Regions from separate parts of the Clostridium sp. CM027 genome, predicted to be linked through region 1. Evidence: riboswitches for the same ligand, from Rfam matches in the RefSeq annotation. Region 1 holds a riboswitch; the other holds the start of a gene.
What was found. A riboswitch is a leader RNA that binds a small molecule or an ion and turns the genes downstream of it on or off. The one in region 1 is predicted to bind lysine.
Positions count from the first base shown of each region.

Region 2: linked by a shared signal. The riboswitch ahead of KTC92_RS10745 (hotdog fold domain-containing protein) and the one ahead of KTC92_RS15825 (aspartate kinase) in region 1 are both predicted to bind lysine.

Region 1 covers NZ_CP077725.1:3,333,622-3,343,388, forward strand. The annotation lists gene KTC92_RS15810 (class I SAM-dependent methyltransferase) at 57-698, shown strand; gene KTC92_RS15815 (S-ribosylhomocysteine lyase) at 691-1,143, shown strand; gene KTC92_RS15820 (hypothetical protein) at 1,127-1,255, shown strand; partial or broken gene KTC92_RS18595 (cysteine synthase) at 1,254-1,397, shown strand; lysine riboswitch at 1,454-1,625, shown strand; gene KTC92_RS15825 (aspartate kinase) at 1,810-3,009, shown strand; gene rfbG (CDP-glucose 4,6-dehydratase) at 3,229-4,302, opposite strand; gene KTC92_RS15835 (NAD(P)-dependent oxidoreductase) at 4,315-5,280, opposite strand; gene KTC92_RS15840 (glycosyl transferase) at 5,312-7,441, opposite strand; gene KTC92_RS15845 (sugar phosphate nucleotidyltransferase) at 7,438-8,175, opposite strand; gene KTC92_RS15850 (polysaccharide biosynthesis protein) at 8,574-9,545, shown strand; gene KTC92_RS15855 (undecaprenyldiphospho-muramoylpentapeptide beta-N-acetylglucosaminyltransferase) at 9,558-9,767, shown strand, end outside.
Region 2 covers NZ_CP077725.1:2,264,312-2,274,078, forward strand. The annotation lists gene KTC92_RS10730 (3-oxoacid CoA-transferase subunit B) at 1-516, opposite strand, end outside; gene atoD (acetate CoA-transferase subunit alpha) at 518-1,171, opposite strand; gene KTC92_RS10740 (3-keto-5-aminohexanoate cleavage protein) at 1,220-2,044, opposite strand; gene KTC92_RS10745 (hotdog fold domain-containing protein) at 2,203-2,583, opposite strand; lysine riboswitch at 2,785-2,965, opposite strand; gene KTC92_RS10750 (cysteine-rich small domain-containing protein) at 3,071-3,328, opposite strand; gene KTC92_RS10755 (hypothetical protein) at 3,367-4,461, opposite strand; gene KTC92_RS10760 (hypothetical protein) at 4,809-7,136, opposite strand; gene KTC92_RS10765 (RND family transporter) at 7,179-9,290, opposite strand; gene KTC92_RS10770 (TetR/AcrR family transcriptional regulator) at 9,315-9,767, opposite strand, start outside.

The DNA of each region.
Region 1 (9,767 bases):
TTTTTAAGTATAAAATGTAAAATTTAAACTTAAAAAAAATAAATGGAGGTAATATTATGAGTTCATTAGATTATTTTAACGAAATAGCTAAAAGTTGGAACGTAATAAGAAGTGAGTATTTTGATGAAAGGTTAAAGTACAAGGTATTATCCAAAGTAAGTATAAAAGATAAGGTAGTGGCTGATCTTGGATGCGGCGCTGGATTTTTATCCTTAGCGCTGGCCTTAGATGCAAGCATTGTGTTTTCTATAGATCAATCAGTAAATATGCTTAAAGAATCCAAAAAATTAATGGAAACTAAAAAATTCGATAATGTATATCCAATAAAATCCTCCATAGACAACTTGGTTTTGTTTGATGAATCTGTAGATGTGGTCTTCATTAATATGGCTCTTCACCATGTGAGCGATGCTAAAAAGGCTATTGAAGAGATGCACAGAATAATTAAAAAAGGTGGGACTTTAATAATATCGGATGTAGAAGAGCATAATGGGCAGTGGGCAAGGACTGAAATGTTTGACGAATGGCTTGGTTTTTCAAATAATCAGATGGAAGAGTGGTTAACTGGCGCAGGGTTTAATATAGTAAACATTGAGAATACAGATTTAAGATGCAAAGGTTATTCTAGCAAAGGCGAATATACTGAAACTGGCATTTTCATTGCAGTAGCAAATAAGGAGGTAAGGGTAAATGATTAAGGTTGAAAGTTTTTCATTAGATCACACAAAGGTTGTGGCACCTTTTGTACGAAAATGTGAGGTAAAGATAGGCGAAAAGGGTGATAAAGTAACAAAGTTTGACTTAAGATTTATGCAACCAAACAAGGAGTTTATGAATATATCAGCTATCCATACTTTAGAGCATTTGCTTGCTGGATATATGAGAGAAGTAATGGACGGAATTATAGACATTTCACCTATGGGATGTAGAACAGGTTTTTACATGATCGTATGGAATGATGTCAGTGTAGATAGGGTTATAGAAGCCCTAAATTATGGATTGAAAAAGGTGATAGAAACAGAGGAAATCCCGGCAGCCAATGAAGTTCAATGTGGAAATTATAGAGATCATTCCTTAAATGGTGCAAAAGAATATGCAAAATTAGTTCTAAGTAGAGGTCTTAGCAGTGAGATATATAAATAGTATATTAAATATTATAGGAAATACACCACTTATTAAGCTAAATAATTTGGGTGTAAAAGAAGGTGTAAATATCTTCGCAAAACTGCAGCCATCAATTAAGGATACAATGTAAAGAGGGGCTATTTGTAGGCAGTTCTTTAGGGACTGCCATAGTATCTGCAATAAAACTTGGAGAATCCATTGAAGGTGGGAACATTGTTGCAATACTGCCTGAGAGGGGAGATAGACATTTTAGTAAGAACATCTGTAATTAATGCTTGTACTTATAAACATACTGTGATAATATAATAACTAATTTAATAAGTAAACTACCTAGGGTAGAGGTGCTGTATCTAAGAGTACTTGTTCGGAGCTGACAGGCTAAGATGAATAAGAAAAGGAGCTATGGCCGAAGAAAATGTATTTGGTGAAATTATTTTCTGAGATTGCATATAATATATGTAAAATTGTCACTGATTTTTCAGTGGTGAGCTACAAGGTACACGAAGTTTGTATAAAAACATGTATTTTATGCAGCAAAGGTGTTCCTTTGCTGTATTTATTTTTTTTGGAAGCAATATATAAAGTTCTAAATTTCACCGAAGGTGATAAATAGCACCGAAGGTGATAATAGCACCGAAGGTGATAATAGCACCGAAGGTGATAAATAATAGGAGTGATTTAATTATGGCAGTAGTTGTTCAAAAATATGGAGGTTCATCTGTAGGAACTACAGAGAAAATTAAAGGAATTGCACAAAGTATAGTAAAGAGGAAAAATGAAGATACAGATTTAGTTATAGTAGTATCTGCTATGGGGGACACTACAGATGATTTATTATCTCTATCAAAAGGTATAGGAGAAAAACCAGATAAGAGAGAATTGGATGTTCTATTATCAACAGGTGAAATAATTTCAAGTGCACTACTCGCCATGGCAATTAAGGGACTTGGATATGATGCCATAAGTTATACTGCATACCAAATTGGGATTAAGACTAGTGGACAATATGGTAAAGCGTTAATTGAAGATATACACGGTGGCAGGATTAAAAAAAGCTTAAAAGAAGGCAAAATCGTAATAGTTGCTGGATTCCAAGGAATAAATGGGGAAGGTGATATTACAACACTCGGCAGAGGTGGATCTGATACTACTGCAGTTGCTTTAGCTGTGAAGCTTAATGGCAGATGTGAAATATATACGGACGTTTCTGGAATATATAGTGTAGATCCTAGAGCATACAGCGCAGCTAAAAAATTAGATGAAATAGAATATGAGGAGATGCTCGAGCTAGCAAGTTTGGGAGCTCAAATAATGCATTCAAGGTCTATAGAACTTGCTCAAAAATATAGCATACCTATATATGTAGGGCTTAGTAATAGTGATATTAAAGGAACTGTAATTAAGGAGGTAAAAAATATGAATATGGAAAATAAGCCAGTAACAGGAATAGCAACTAGTGATGAGGATGTTGCAGTAACACTTCAGCGTATACCTAAAGATGTGAATATATTGTCTACTATATTTGAAGCTATAGGAAGTAAAAGAATCAATATAGATATGATAAGTCAAACATCACCTATAGATGGAAAGGTAAGTGTATCATTTACTATACCTAAAGAAGGCTTAAAGGATAGTTTAGAAATTATAGATAACTTAATAGCAGATAATAAAGTTATAGTTGATGAAGAGATAACTAAATTTTCAGTGGTGGGGCTAGGCATGAAGACAACCTCTGGAGTAGCGGCTAGAATGTTTAGAGTTTTTAACAAAAACAATATTGAAATTAAAATGATTACTACATCAGAAATAAGAATTACTTGTGCTATTAAAACTGGAGATAAATTAAAGGCTATAAAGGTTGTTGCAGAGGAATTTAATCTATAAATATAACATGTTAGACGATAGTTAAGTATTAAACATAATTTACCTAAAGGCTCTTTAAAGTACGACCCTGATAATAATTTTTAAGAGAAGCCATTTTGGACTTCTCTTAAAAATTGTAATATTTTATAAATATTATCTGATTGGAAAGATTATTTATTCTTTTTTTTAGAACCCTAAGTTTCACTCCATATTGATATTAATGCACCTAGAATGAGAGCTCTATCTACAATAATCATTAATTTGAGATTCGCATATATCAATCACCTTTTCATCCTTATATTTCCTATACCACTCTACAGTCTTTTCTATTGTCTCATCTATGCCCCACCTAGGCTTAAAATTTAAACAGAATCTAGCCTTGCTAATGTCAAGACTTAGTAAGCTTGCTTCATGGAATGAATCTCCCTTAAGGATTAAAGGTTTCCAGCTTCCATTGCCCCACTCTTTGACAAGTCTTCTGACAACCTCCTGAACCGTAATGACATTTTGAGCTTCAGGTCCGAAGTTCCAAGCTCCAGAAAACTCCACATCTTTTTTTAATATTTTTGTTCCTAAAAGTAAATATCCGTATAATGGTTCAAGGACATGCTGCCAGGGTCTTACAGCACCTGGATTCCTAAGCAAAATCTCTTCATCATTTTCTAGTGCCCTGATGCAGTCTGGTATAATTCTATCGATGGCCCAATCTCCACCTCCAATTACATTACCTGCCCGTGCTGTTACAATTATTTTTTCATGATTTTTATACTCAGCTGTATTAAAAAAAGAATTTCTATATGAGGAAACCAAAAGTTCAACGCAACCCTTACTAGAACTGTACGGATCATAACCACCCATGGGATCTATTTCCCTGTAGCTGTACATCCATTCATTATTTTCGTAACATTTATCACTAGTGATAATAACTAAAGCTTTTGTTTCTTTACTGGCCCTCACCGCTTCCAATACATTTACAGTGCCCATAAAATTCACCTCATAGGTCTCTTTAGGGTTTTCATAGGAGTACCTAACGAGTGGTTGTGCTGCAAGATGAAAAACTATCTCTGGTTCATAGGTCATAAAAACTTCATTAAGATGTTTGCTATCTCTTATATCTCCTCTTATATCAACAATATCATTGCTAATTTCAGATAAAACGAAATTGCTTTTGACACTGACGGGATCTAGTGCATAACCAATAACATTTGCTCCTAATTTTTTTAACCAAATAGCTAGCCATGATCCTTTAAAACCTGTATGACCAGTTATTAAAACATTTTTATTTTTATAATTATTTTCAAGGTCTTTTAACATTTTTTTCACATCCTATGGTAAATGCTTAATCCACATATCTTTATTTTCTTCATACCACCTTATTGTTTTAACAATTCCATCCTCAAGGCTTATTCTAGGACTCCAGCCTAATTCAGTATGGATCTTACTTATATCCGCACCAGGTGACCACATTTCATTTTTTCTGTATTTTATTGTCCCATATAAGGGGACCCTATCTGTTTTAATATTTTTAAATATAAGATCTATATAGTATTTTAAAGGAAAAAGACTTCCATTTGCTATATTGAAAATATTGCTCTTTAAATTGCTTTTAGCAGACATAACCAATCCGTCAATTATGTTTTCAATGTAGCAGTAATCACGTAATTGTTCACCAGATGTTAGTCTTACCTCCTTATCTTCCAGTATTGACAGTATTATATGACAAAAAATCTTATGTCTCTCTTCTCCCTCCCCAAAAATACCAAAGGGCCTTAAGGTTATAATATCTATATTATTTTCTCTGGCAATCTGATGAGCGATTATAGTTGCACTAGCTTTAGAACTTCCATAGATGCTCACAGGTTCTGGATACATATCTTCCTTCATAAGATCTTTCCTATCTCCATATTCAGCACAGCTACCCATATTAACGAATTTTTTGCAGTCGGTGTCCTTCAATGAATTTAAAATATTAATCATTCCTAAAATATTAATATTTGCAGCTTTAATATATTCTTTTTGTGCTGAGTTTACACCATAAGCTGCTAAATGAAATACTATTTCAGGGCATATATCCTTGATGCAAGTTTCAATTTTTTTACTGTCAGTTATATCAATCTCATAGATTGATATATTTTTTAACTGCTCTTCCAGTCTCCAGGTTTGGCTGCTCTGTCTTCCTATAATAGATACCTCTGCGCCTTCATTCAATAACCTCTTAACTAGGTGAGAGCCTATAAATCCAAATCCACCAGTTACCAATATCCTCTTACCAGCAAGACTAACCTCTTCCATATACTATACCTCCAGGTTGAAAGGTTTACATTTACGATTGAAATCTATACAGGTTCTTAGCGTTAGTGACCTCTTCTTTACTAAATAATTCTTTAAGATCCACAAGGCCTGATGACTTTAATATTTCCATTGATTTGCATAAAGCATCTAAATATGGAATATATATATTATCGATTATTTCTTTGCTAAAAATCAAAGGATCTAGCTTCCATAAGTCAAAGACAGATTCATCAAATATTTTCATACTGCCAAAGTGATAAACCATAAGTTCTCGATCATCAATTAAAACAGTATTATTATCGTTGTAAACTTTGTAATCATTGTTAATAATTAGATTCCATGGAGCTGCATCTATACCTAGGTCATCTAATATTTTTATGCTATAAAATAAATTTGGAACCTTATCTAGATATTTCTGATCTCCCCATCTCTCCATTATAATATCAGGTTTATCTGAGCACCACTCTATACATTTTTTCTTCCACCAATTTAAAATAGCTAGACTACTTTTCCTGTTTCTAAAACCTAAAAAGCCTGCCTGAAAATGTCCATGTACCTTTTCAAATTCGGGACAATCCCTCTGAGGACAAATTAGTGTATCATAATCCTTCCATTGCTTGAAGATCGCCATCGGATCAGAAAAAAAGAATATATCTGCATCACAATAAATAACTGAATCTATAGCATATTTATCTAAAATATAAAGGACCAACGGTGCTTTAAGCGACCAACAATATTCCTGCATATTTCTGGTTTCTTTAACATGAAGTAATTCCATATCCTCTACTTCGCTAACATTAATAATAATCGTATTTTCAAGCTTCAGATTACTTAATACAGAAAAAGAAATTTCATCCATACAGCAGATGAATAAATTAAAATTATCGATTTTATCCTTCAGCGAAGAATAAAGTGACATACTTTGCAATAAATATGCCTTACTAGTTATAGTACAAAAGCTATAAAAATCGTTATAGCGGGCCATGGCTAACGTCAGATCTGAGTATTTAAATAATGTCTGGGCTTCTTTAGAATCAGATTTATTAAATAAACCCTCTACTTTTTCATTAAGATTGTTTCTTATAACATTGATTGTATTCCTTAGACTTTCAATATATGGGATATAAATATTGGACTTAATTGCAGAACTTATTTCTAAATAATTAAAAGTCCATAAGTCATAGTCATTTTCGTTAAATATTGAAAGACATGCAAAGTGATATGCTATTAACTTATCACCTTCAATAAAGACTTCATTATCCTTTGAGGTAATATTGAAATTATTATTATAAATTGTATTCCATGGTGCAGCATCTATTCCAAGATTTCTTGAAATTTTTACATTTGAAAACATTCCTGTGATTTTATCAAGATATTTCTGATCTCCCCATCGTCCCATTTCAGAGTCAGGTTCCCCGGAACACCATTCAATGCATTTTTGATTCCACCAATTAAGACAATTCAATCCTTGTATATCCTTTTTAAAACCTATGAATCCTGCTTGAAATTTTCCATATATTTTGTGAACCCATTCAAGATCCCTTTGGGGACATAAAAACACTGAAGCTTCACCCCATTCATCAAATACCATCTGTGGATCTGAGAAGAAAAATATATCACTGTCACAGTATATTATTGAGTTTACGCTGTAATTCATAAGCACGTAGCGAATAACAGCTGCTTTCAATGTCCAGCAATATTCATTTGTTTTTCTCGTGTTTTTTACAGCGAGCAGTTGCTGGTCTTCCACTGTATTCAAATGAATAAGAGAAGCATTTTTGAGATTCATCTTTGAAAGGGATGAATAGATAATATCATCAATACAGCAAATCCATAGATGAAAATTTTCACTATTCCTCTCAAGTGAATAGTAAAAAGTTAAGGTCTTTATTAAATAATCCTTGCTAACTATTGTACAAAAGGAACATCTTTGTTTGTATTCTTCTATATCTGATTCTCTATAGTCTTCAATATCTTCTTCTTTATTTTCTTCTTCATATTCTTCTTTATATTTTCTACTATCTTTGTCTTTGCTTTTTTCATCCTTTTTATTATCTTTTTTTATATCATGATTTTCATTTTCATGTTTATTAAACCGAGATTTCCCCTTAGAAAAAAATGCATAAATTGCGTCCATATCCTCCTTATTTATTTTACTCACTTCCATGTCTCATTTGCATAAATTAGATCTTTATTAGTATCAATTGCCGTCCAATAACCTTTGAAACTATAAACCGCCAATTCTCCACTTTCTACAAGGTTTCTCAATGGACCCTGTTCAAAAATGCATTTATCGTCATCTTCTATATAATTAAAAACTTTTTTATTCATTACAAAAAAACCTCCGTTTATTATGCCATCCAATTTTGATTTTTCGTCAAAGGTTGTTGCAATACCATCCTTTTCAGTTAGAATTCCATATTGGCTCTTTCTTTCTACTCCAGTAACTGTTACCGCTTGTCCTTTTTCATTATGGAACTTTAGTAAACTATTTATATTAATATCAGATAATCCATCGCCATAGGTCAACATAAAAGTATCTTCATTAATGAATTTTTCAATTTTTTTAATTCTTCCACCAGTCATTGTATCAGTTCCTGTATCAACAAAAGTCACCTTCCAGTTAGCAGGCTTATTAAAAAAAGAAATATTATTACTGCCTAGTTCTTTGGTGAAATCAGAGTTTTTCCACTCATAATTCCAAAAATATTCTTTTATTTTATCACCACCAAAACCTAATGGAAGAATAAAGTCATTAAAGCCATAGCTTGAATAAATATTCATAATGTGCCATATAATTGGTTTCCCAGAAACTAAAGCTAATGTTTTCGGAATAGTTTCTGTAGATGACCCTAATCTGGTCCCTTTACCTCCACATAATATAACTACTTTCATATTTACCGCTCCTCATTTTTATCACTTCTTCAATATCTCCGAAGTATTGAATATTTCAAGCGAAAATCACTCCTTGATCTAAAAATCTAATAATAGTTGCATAATTAAACTACATCTTCATCATCTAAACGCTTATCTTTATATTACTAATAACTCGATATTTGAAATTATAATATATTTTGTACTATATTATTCATTAGGATTTAAGTTGTTACAATATATTTAGTACTACTTAATCCGTCTACTTTAAGGGGATATAGCCTACAATAGGGTGCAGTTCACAATATACAAATCAATTTTTAGTTGCGGAGTCTTTTTTTATAAAAATAAATGTTGTAACATAGTTGTAACATATGTTTCTTATAATGAAAATATAGGAAACGCATGGAGGGAATATTATGAAAAATAAAAAAATACTGATTGTTGGTGGCACTGGCTCTTTTGGTAACGCGTTAGCTCATAAGCTTCTAGAAATGGAAGTTAGACAAATTAGAATTTTTGCTAGAAATGAAGCGAAAATGATTGAAATAAAAAGGACATTATCAGATAAACGTGTAGAAATAGTATTAGGAGATGTTAGAGATAAAAAACGTTTATTAGAGGCGAGTAGTGATTGTGATATTATTTTCCATTTAGCAGCTCTAAAGCACGTACTAATTTGTGAAACAGCACCTAATGAAGCTATTCTTACTAATGTTATAGGTACTAACAATATAATTGATTGTGCTAATGCTAACAAGGTAGCAAAGGTAATTTATATTTCAACAGATAAGGCGGTAAACGCAAATTGCACTTATGGATGTACAAAATTGTTAGGAGAAAAATTAATGTTGGCTGCAAACCAAAATTCTATATTAACTAAATTTATTGTTTTCAGATGTGGCAACCTTTTAGCAAGTGAAGGTAGTGTAATCCCATTATTTAAAAAACAAATTAGTGAAAAACAGACAGTAACGCTTACAGATAAGGATATGAATCGCTTTTTTATTAATATTCCTAAGGCTTGTGAATTATTAATTGAGTCTGCAATTCGTGGTGCTGGAGGAGAAATTTTTATAGCACGAATGCCATCGTTATGGATTTATGATATTGCAAAGTATTTAGTATATAAATATGGATTAGATGAATCAATTATTGTAGTGACTGGACTAAGGCCAGGCGAAAAAAATAATGAATGTTTAGCAACGCAGGAAGAAACAAAACATATTTACTGTGTGAATGATGAACTGTACATTATTGAAGCTGAGGACAGGCATTCTTGGATCATAAACGACTTTATTAAGAAAGATAACAATTTCTTATATCATTCTCAAGATGCGGTCATAAGTTATGAGCAAACTGTTGAATTTTTAAAAGCAGCTAATATTTAAAGGAGGATTTAAATGAAAATTGTTTTAACTGGTGGAGGAACTGCTGGACATGCTATGGTTAATAAAATTCTAATACCATTACTGAAAAATGAAGGTTTAGAAGTTGTGTATATAGGTTCTGGACATGGTATAGAAAAAGAAATGATTGAAAATCAAGGATTAGCTACTTATCATGCTATTAGCACAGGTAAACTTCGTAGATACTTTTCCCTGAAGAATGTA
Region 2 (9,767 bases), 1.1 Mb from region 1:
GTTAACTTGTGCCTTTGCTGTTAATGGCAGCGTACATTTTTTTAATATTTTAGGAGTCCCTTTAGCTGTATGTTGCATTGCAATAATAACCTTTTTGGCTCCTACTACTAAATCCATTGCTCCACCCATACCAGGAACCATTTTGCCTGGCACAATCCAATTAGCTAAGTTTCCTTCCTGATCTACTTCCAATGCTCCAAGAACAGTCATATCAACGTGTCCTCCTCTTATTAAAGTGAAAGACATTGCGGTATCAAAGTATGCTCCGCCAGGAAGTATTGTAGTAAATTGACCACCTGCATTAGTTACATCCTTGTTTTCTTCTCCTTTTGCTGGAGAAGCTCCCATTCCAACCATTCCATTTTCTGATTGGAGAGTAACATGGACGCCTTCTGGAATATAATTCGTAACTAATGTTGGAAGCCCTATGCCCAAATTAACAAGTTGTCCATCTTTTAATTCTTTACCAATTCTTTTTGCAATAATTTGTTTTGCAATCTTGCTATCTGTAATCATATTAGTTAGCCTCCCCTATAATATAATCAACCAATACACATGGAGTCACAATATTATTTGGATCTAAATCTCCAATTTTAACAATTTTTTCAGCTTCTACTATTACAGTTTCTGCAGCAGTAGCTATAATTGGATTAAAGTTTTTTGTTGTTCCATAATAAACTGCATTTCCAATTTCATCTACGACGCTTGCATAAACAAGTGCTAAATCTGCTTTAATTGGAAGCTCTAATAGATATTCTTTTCCTTCTATTGTAAGTTTTTGTTTTCCTTCTTCTATCATAGTACCAACTCCTGTAGGGGTAAGCACTCCACCAAGCCCAGCTCCCGCTGCTCTTATTCTTTCAATTAGTGTTCCTTGTGGCACAAGTTCTACTTCCATTTTTCCTTCTGTCATAAGTCTTCCCGTTTCAGCATTTGTTCCTATATGAGAAGCCACAACTTTTTTAACTTGACCGTTTACTACAAGTCTTCCTATGCCCCTATCTACATAGCTTGTATCATTTGCTATTATAGTTAAGTTTTTTACATTTGTTTCTATTAATAGATCTATCATCTTTTCAGGTGTTCCACAGGCTAAAAATCCACCTATCATTATTGACATTCCATCTTTGAGTAATGGCCTAACTTGTTCTAAAGATACAACCTTATTCATTTATTTTACCTCCTCTTATTTATCTTGAAGATATAACAATTATCAGTTTTATATTTTGTTTAAACCCAATATCTCTCTTGCTTCTTGTGGAGTGGCAATTTCTCTGTTAAGTTCTTTCGCAAGTCTAACTACTTTTTCTACTAATTCTGCATTTGATTTAGCTGGTATACCTTTTTCAATATACACATTATCTTCAAATCCAACTCTTACATGACCACCCATTACAATAGTCACAGCTGCCATTTGAAATTCAAATCTACCAATACCTGATACAGTGTAAGTACTTCCCTCTGGCACGCTTCCTGCCATAAATACTAAATCTCTTGGCGAAGCAGTTATCCCACCATTTACACCCATAACAAAGTTAAAATGCATTGGTGTTTTTATAAAACCTTTCTTTTGAAGTCTTATTGCCATGTCTACCATGCCCTTATCAAAAACTTCAATTTCTGGTTTTACACCCATTTCAATCATCTTTTTACCAAATTCTTTAATAGTGTTTTCAGTATTTACGAATACATCATCTCCACCAAAATTACAAGTACCTGCATCTAAGGTTGCCATTTCTGGTCCTAAATCAACTGGTTGTAATCTTTCTGCATTACTCATTCCGACAGCTCCGCCTGTTGATGGTTGAACAATTGCATCCGGACATCTTTCTTTAATAGCTTCAATACAAGCTCTAAATCTTTCCCTGTCTTGAGTAGGTGTTCCATCATCTTTCCTTACGTGTAAATGAATGATGCTAGCTCCTGCTTTATAAGCTTTTTCCGCTTCTATTGCCACTTCCTCAACAGTATAGGGTACATTTGGATTATGTTCTTTTGTAACTTCCGCTCCAGATATAGCTGCAGTAATTATTAATTTTTCCATGTGCTACCTCCTTATAGTGCTTCGTGGTGCAAAAATAATTACTATCTACCATAATATTTATGATAAGTTATGTATATTATGATAATTTTGCACAAACTTATTTAGCAACTAAAATATTAACCACTAGGTGAAAAAGTTTACATTAATTCTCTTGCATATTATTTTCTTTGGTTTTCTTTTAGAACTACGCAAGTTCCGCTTGCCTTACAAACTATTATTGGTTCTTCTAATACATCACAAGCTGAATCATTTATATCTGGTCTTGGTACTATAACTTTTCTTGCTTCGAAAATCATTTTTCTTGATGAATTCCCTACCTTCACTATTTCTCCAACAGCTTCTATATAGTCACCTGCATAAACTGGTGCTAAAAATTCTACAGCATCGTATGCTTTGAATAATCCTTCATCACCATCGTTCATAATTAAAAGTTCTGTAGCTACATCCCCAAATAATTGAAGCATTCTTGCTCCATCTACTAAATTTCCACCGTAATGTGCATCATGTGCACTCATTCTTAACCTTATTAAAGACTTCATTTTATTTTCCTCCTCGTTTATTGTAGTTATTCATTTTGTAATTTTTAGGAATTTTGTAAAAAACAACAAATCTGTGTTGTGTATCTTTTAGAAAATGCCTTATGTTAATTTATTTTGAAATAAAAAAAGGCACTGATTTTTCAGCGCCTTAATTAACCAAAGTACTAGGTCTATTAATGCAATGAAAAAACATCTTTTCATTACATAAATAGCTCTCCATAAGAACTCTTATGGCAGTGATAGAAATACTACTTTCTATCCCCAAGAATAAATTGAAGAACCAAAATATTCTTTCGGCAAACAAATACTTCATTTTTGATATTGGATGTTCATATCCTTATCATTCAAAAATTACCTCTTTATCTGCACCTCTATTTATGTGAAACTATTAAATTTTATTTTTAACTCTTACTTAATTATAATACGTAAACGTTTCAAATGCAATGTTTTTTTAAAATTATACTTTTTTAGTAAAAAATACTTTTTCTTAGTTATTATTTCTTTTTGCTTTGTTTACTTCCACTATCTTGCTTACTATATACTCATATCCATTTTCAGAATGTGGAATCATGCAAATTGAGCAATCTTTAACACCACTTACGAATTTCCCATTTCCACCACACTCCTCTAGAAAATATAGTGGACAATAGCAAAATAGACAATTAAATTTTTCATCATCTTTAACTTGATGGCATGGGAAATATTCGCAATCTTTATTTTTAAAAAATTTATAGTTATTATTCATTTTTAACCCTCCTTTAATTTCTAGGTTAGTTCCGAATTCTAAAAAGTTACCACATTATATATATCTATATCTTCTAATATTGTTTGCTCTAAAATAGATTCTTCGGGGAATTGCTTGTTCAAAATTTGTTTAAATTTTTTAAGTTGCGCAGCAGAAAGTTCTGCTTGCTTTGGCAAATTATTTTTTTCCTTAATAATATTGCCTGCTTCTAATTTATATATAAATTTGTCCCCTATAATATTTATATTATTTTTATCATCAAATTTTAAATCTCCAGTTATGTCACTATTTATGCTTGTCTTCTTTAAATCACTTATTGATTTTCCATCATTATTAATTTTAGCTACATTAATATAAGCACTTACTTCACCATTCGAATTCTTTGAATCTGAAAGCCAACTTCTAAAGGCAAGCATTTTACCATCTTTAGATATCACTCCATCATATATTTCTTCCTTATCCTCTATACTTTCAAAAATTTTATTACCATTAATATATAAATTGGCCCTAGGTTTTGGAAATATATGAGGTGTAACGCTATAAAGGATGCTTTTTTTATTTATAATAATATCTCTTATGGTACCAACGCATGATATTAACTCCAATTTGTTTTTTATGTTATATATTGCATAACCTGAAGCTGACGGATTAATATGACCCGTAATCAAAATGTTTTCATTATCTATCCACTTGAGTTCAATAATTTGTTGAACGTCTTTATTATTTATATCAATCTCTGTTGATTTTTCAGTTTTAATATCATAAACAATTATATGTGGGGGATTTATTTCTTTTTCTTCATTAAAAGATCTAAATACTATTTTTGTTTTATCTGGAGAAAGTTGTAATAGATCTTTTGAATTTGAATTATCCCCTAAAGATTTAATCTGTTCATTTATTTCATCATAAAGATAAACATTATTATTCTTCTCGAATGCTATCTTTGTTAGCTTTGCATTTTGATCCTTACTTTTAATTTCAGCATCTTTACTAGATATAGTCTCTATATTTTTACTCGAATTTCTATTGATTTTATTTAAATAAGCCCTCAGTGTCAATATGCTTAGCGATAAACACATCGCTACAATGAGTAACTTTAATTTTTTTTTCGTTATTTTTTTATGGCCAGTCATAATTTTGCTCCTCATTTAAATTCATAATAATTATTATTTTAAATCATTGAAACTTAGATTATTATACTCCACTTATATTAGTGTATCAACTGGATTCTTTTGTGTTTTACACTGTTATTTATATGTTTACAATTTAAAAATATACAATGTTTATTTTATCTTTTAATTATGAATTTTTTGTAAATATTAACATTGGTTTATCCGTTCAAAAGTAATAAAGGGCATTAGTTTAAATTTAAACTAACGCCCTTTATTACTTTTGAAATTATTTTCGCATTTGTTATAGATACTTTCCATAAATTCTACATTCCGATTTAAATCGGTATCTACCTTCATTTTTAGATTTATTATTTTTTCATTTGATCATTACTGCTAAATATGTTCTTTACCCATGTTAAAAAGCCCTTCTTTTCTTCTTTTATCTCTACAACTTTTTTATCTTCTTTAGTTGCCACAGTCTTTACTTTTATCCCATCAGTTTTCATAACAAATTTAACTTTACCATCCATCTTATCACCTACACCTGAAAATGTACCATAATTATTAGATATTTTTACAAGTTCATCTTTCACATCAATAATATCTCGCACATCTCCCATTTTGCTGTCAATTTCGCCACTTATCTTTTGAATACCCTCTTTATCAAATTTTTTCATATTTTTATCTAATTCTTTATTTCCATTTGCTAATTTATTGGCACCTTCTTTTAATTTTCCTGACCCTACAGAAAGTTCACCCACCGCTGAATTTAGTTTACTTGATCCTTGTGTTAATGGTTTTATCCCATCATTATTTAATTTTGTTAAACCATCTGCCACGCTTTGAGATCCTACCACTAATTTATTAGTGTTTTCTCCCATAACTTTTGTTCCTGCGCTTAAGTCTTCAGCTGCATTATTTAACTTATTTGCTCCACCTATGAGTCCCCGACTACCAGTTTTAAGCTTTCCTGCAGCTGTTCCTAATTGTTCTGTGCCTTGCGCAAGTCCTCCTGCTCCATTAGCTAATTCACCAGTTTTATCTGATATTTGTTTTGTGGCCTTAGCTAATTCTTTTGACCCTGACACTGCATTTTTTTGTCCTTCTTGAAGCTGGCCCATACCTGTATCTACCTGCTGTGAACAAGTTTTGATTTTTTCTATGCCTTCTTCAAGTTCATTTAATCCTTGTAACAATTCATTGCCGCCATCCTTTAAAGCTACAAGGCCCCCTTTTTCATTTTCTAATCCACCATTTAAATTTCCTGCTATTTCACCTGTACCAGGAATTTCCCCAAGGAACCCAATAAGTCCCTGTAATTTTTCAATTCCTGATATTAAAGAATCAGTAGCTTTTATCTCTGACTCTTTACCTTTTTTTAGTTTATCTATACCTTCTAAGCTTTGCTCTGCACCATCTGTTACTTTTTTTTGACCTTGCTGTAGATCCCCTGTAGAATTCACCATTGTATCTAGTCCCTCACTTAGTGATTCCATTTTAGCCGACACTGTATTAGTCCCTTCAGCTAACTTATTAGCTCCATCTGATAGCCCTTTAGAACCTGCAACTAATTTATCTGTTCCATATGCTACCTTACCTGCTCCATCTGCAAATGCTTTTGAATTTGCAGCAAATTCTACTGTACCTGATCCAAACTGCTGTGCTCCACTACCGAGTTTTCTAGTTCCTGCCTCAAATGCTTTTAATCCACCTGCCACCTTCTGAGCACCACTTTGTGCTGCACTTGTACCGTCGCCAATCTTTATCATACCAGTATTTAATCCTGAAACCCCAACGCCTAGCTTAGTTACTCCACCATTAAATAATGTCATATTATCAGCTAAAGCCTTTTGACCAAGGTCTAATTTGCCTGTTCCCTCAGCTAGCTTGGTACTAGCATCTTGTATGTTATTAATGCCTTTAGTTAAATCCCCTAAAGATGAGGCACTTTTAAACTCTTCCATATCAGGAAGTTCTGGCGTCCCTGTTATCATTATAGGACCCATTTCAAAGTTTTCTACCTGTGCAGTAATTTCTAAATTCTCTTTTAAGTCTAAAGTAGTCTTTTCTAAATCCAAGCTTTCCTTCATACCTGGAAGAGAAATGAAAGTGACTATTTGATTATTCCCATCATTAATCATTTTCCCACCGCTAATCTTAACATTTCTAAAATTATCTATTGGCAAATCTAGTACAGTTACAGTGCTAAATGGAGTATATATTTTTCTGTTTTTCCCTTTAATATTAACCATACGGCTTTCATTATTCTTATAATCAATTTTTATTTTCACTTCTCCACTTTTACCTGCCAAATCCTCTGGTTTAATTTCTTTTCCATCAAGCAAGTATTTAACATTTACATCAATAGGTAGTTTTTTATCAGTAGTACCTCTATAATAGACATCATTACCACTTATCTTCCAATTTAAACTCTCACCAATACCATTTGGTTTTTCTTCACCCTTTACATTTTTTATATCCTTTAATATAGATTTATCATGAATTTCAATATTTTTCTCGTTAGAGTGAAGCCAATCACTTACTATTTTTTCTTTAACCTCCCCTTGCTGATTTAACGTAACATAAACAGTCTCATCCTTTTGAATTAACTCAGTAGCATAAGTCATATTTGGAATAACTAATGCACCTATTAACACGATACTTAATAATCTTTTTGACATACATTTATTTTTCACGTTAATACATCTCCCCTATAGTTTTGCTTTCAAAAGTTCTTCTTAATTTTCTGATTGTGATTCTGATTTTAGTTCACTACTTGCTTGTGTTTTAGATTTAAAATTTCTACTCGTAATTATTATTAATTTTTCACTTACTAATAGTATAGATGGAAGAACAAAAAGGATAATTCCCATACTTATTACTGCTCCCCTTGCCATCATTGTGCATAGTGAACTTATCATTTCCATGTCAGAAATGATCGCTACCCCTGCAGTAGCTGCGAAAAAGGTTAATGCACTGGTTACAATAGATTTAGCAGAGCCCTTAACTGCGATTTCCATAGCCTTGTTTTTCTCGTATCCATTTCTCATTTCTTCTCTAAATCTTGTTGTCAGTAATATTGCATAGTCAACTGTAGCCCCCAACTGTATAGTTCCAATAACTATAGATGCTACAAATGGAATCACATTTCCCATATAACATGAAATTGCCATATTTATGAATATTGCGAGCTGTATAGCTAAGACCAGAATTACTGGCAAAGATACAGATGCAAACACTATAAGTATTATAGCGAATATTGCGCCAATAGATGCTATGCTAACATGTTTAAAGTCAACATCCGCTATTTCTGTCAAATCTTTAGTAAGAGGTCCTTCTCCTGAAACCATTGATTTCGGGTCATATTGTTTTGTAACTTTAATTACTTCATCTATCTGATCATTTTCTTCTTTTGTAGCTGCCTTATATTTAGAATTTGCCATTATTAGTTTATATCCGCCCTTTTGAACAATGGCTTTAATATCTTCTGGGATAAAACTTTCTGGAATAAGTGGTCCTAAGTACTTATCTGAAGCAAGTACCTTGTCAATTCCATCTACCTTTTCTATTTTCTTTACCATTTCCTTAACTTTATCAGTTTCAAGCTTATCATTTATTACAATAAAGTGTGTCGAAGTCATATTGTAATCTTTCTTTAGTTTATTTGTTGCCACAATAGAATCCAAATTCTTTGGTAGCGATTCATCTAAGTTATAATAAACCTTAGTGTGGTTATTTCCGTAAATAGCTGGTATAAATGCAAGTAAAAATACTATAGTTATTACTTTATAGTGTTTGGTAGCCAGTTTTGATGTTTTATCAAATTCAGGTAATATGGTTTTGTGACTAAATCTATGAATAGGTTTATCAAACACTAAAATCAATGCAGGCAATACTGTTACCGTAGTTATAACCCCAAGCAAAACGCCCTTTGCCATTACTAGCCCGATATCCTTACCTAATGCAAGTTGCATGGTACATAATGCTAAGAAACCTGCTATAGTTGTGAGTGAGCTTCCGGATATAGCGACCATGGTATTTGCTATAGCATCACCCATTGCCCCTATACGATCATTTGGCATAAGTTCTCTTTCCTCATCGTATCTATGAAGTAAAAATATTGAATAATCCATAGTTACACCAAGTTGAAGTACTGCTGCTAATGCCTTTGTTACATAAGAAATTTGCCCTAAGAATATATTTGTTCCCATATTATATAATATGGCATACCCTATCCCTAACAAGAAAATAAATGGAATTATAACTGATTGCATTGTTAAAGATAAAACTACGACTGATAGTATTACTGCAATCATTACATAAAATGGTGTTTCTTTATCCGATAAATCTTTAGTATCCTTTACAATTGCCGATATACCACTTAAATAACATTGTTTATTTGTTACCTTCCTTATATTGGTTATACCATTTTGTGTGGCTTCTGAAGATGCTGATTCTTTAAATTTAATTATTAACATAGTAGAATTGCCACTATAAAAAGAGCTTTTAATTTCATCTGGCAAAATCTCCTTAGGTATAGTAGTATCTAAAATATCATCTACCCAAATAATTTTTTCTACACCTTTAACCTTTGAAACCTTTTCTTTTATTTTTAAAACATCCTTGCCTTCCATATTATCAACAATAAGCATTGAAGTGGCTGCGTTTGAGAATGTTTTGTCTAAAATATTTTGTCCCTTCATGGAATCAAGTTCTTGCGGTAGATAGGTAAGAAGATCATAATTTATTTTTGTGTTTACCATTCCAATTACGGATGGAACCAGTAGCAATGTAGAAATAATTAAAATTATTATCCTATTTTTAGCTATAAAATGTCCGAACTTTTTCAATTAGGTCATCCCTCCCTTAGAAAATTAATTTTGCAATATTTTCTTAATAGTTTTAAATAACACAGGTTTCATATTATCTATAGTATCTGGTTCCTCTAAAATAATTGAGCTATAGCAAACCGAACCTGTTAGTTCAATAATCATAAATAATATCTTTTCAGCTTGCGATATACACATCGTTTCGCTCACTATATTATCCATAAATACTTTTGCGATTTCCTTCATTTCGTTGTACTCCAAAGGTTCTGCTATCACCTTTCTATAAATACCCCAAGAAAGATTTTTATATATAAGCCTTAGAAGCTTTTTATCTTCCCTTAAATATTCAATTATATAATCTACAAAGAATATTACTTTATCATTAAATTCTTCAAACTCCTTATTCATAGATACCTCAATAGCTTCTTTTAAAACTTTTGAACTCTTTCTTAAGACTATCAAATCAATAATGTGATATTTGTCTTTAAAATAAAGGTA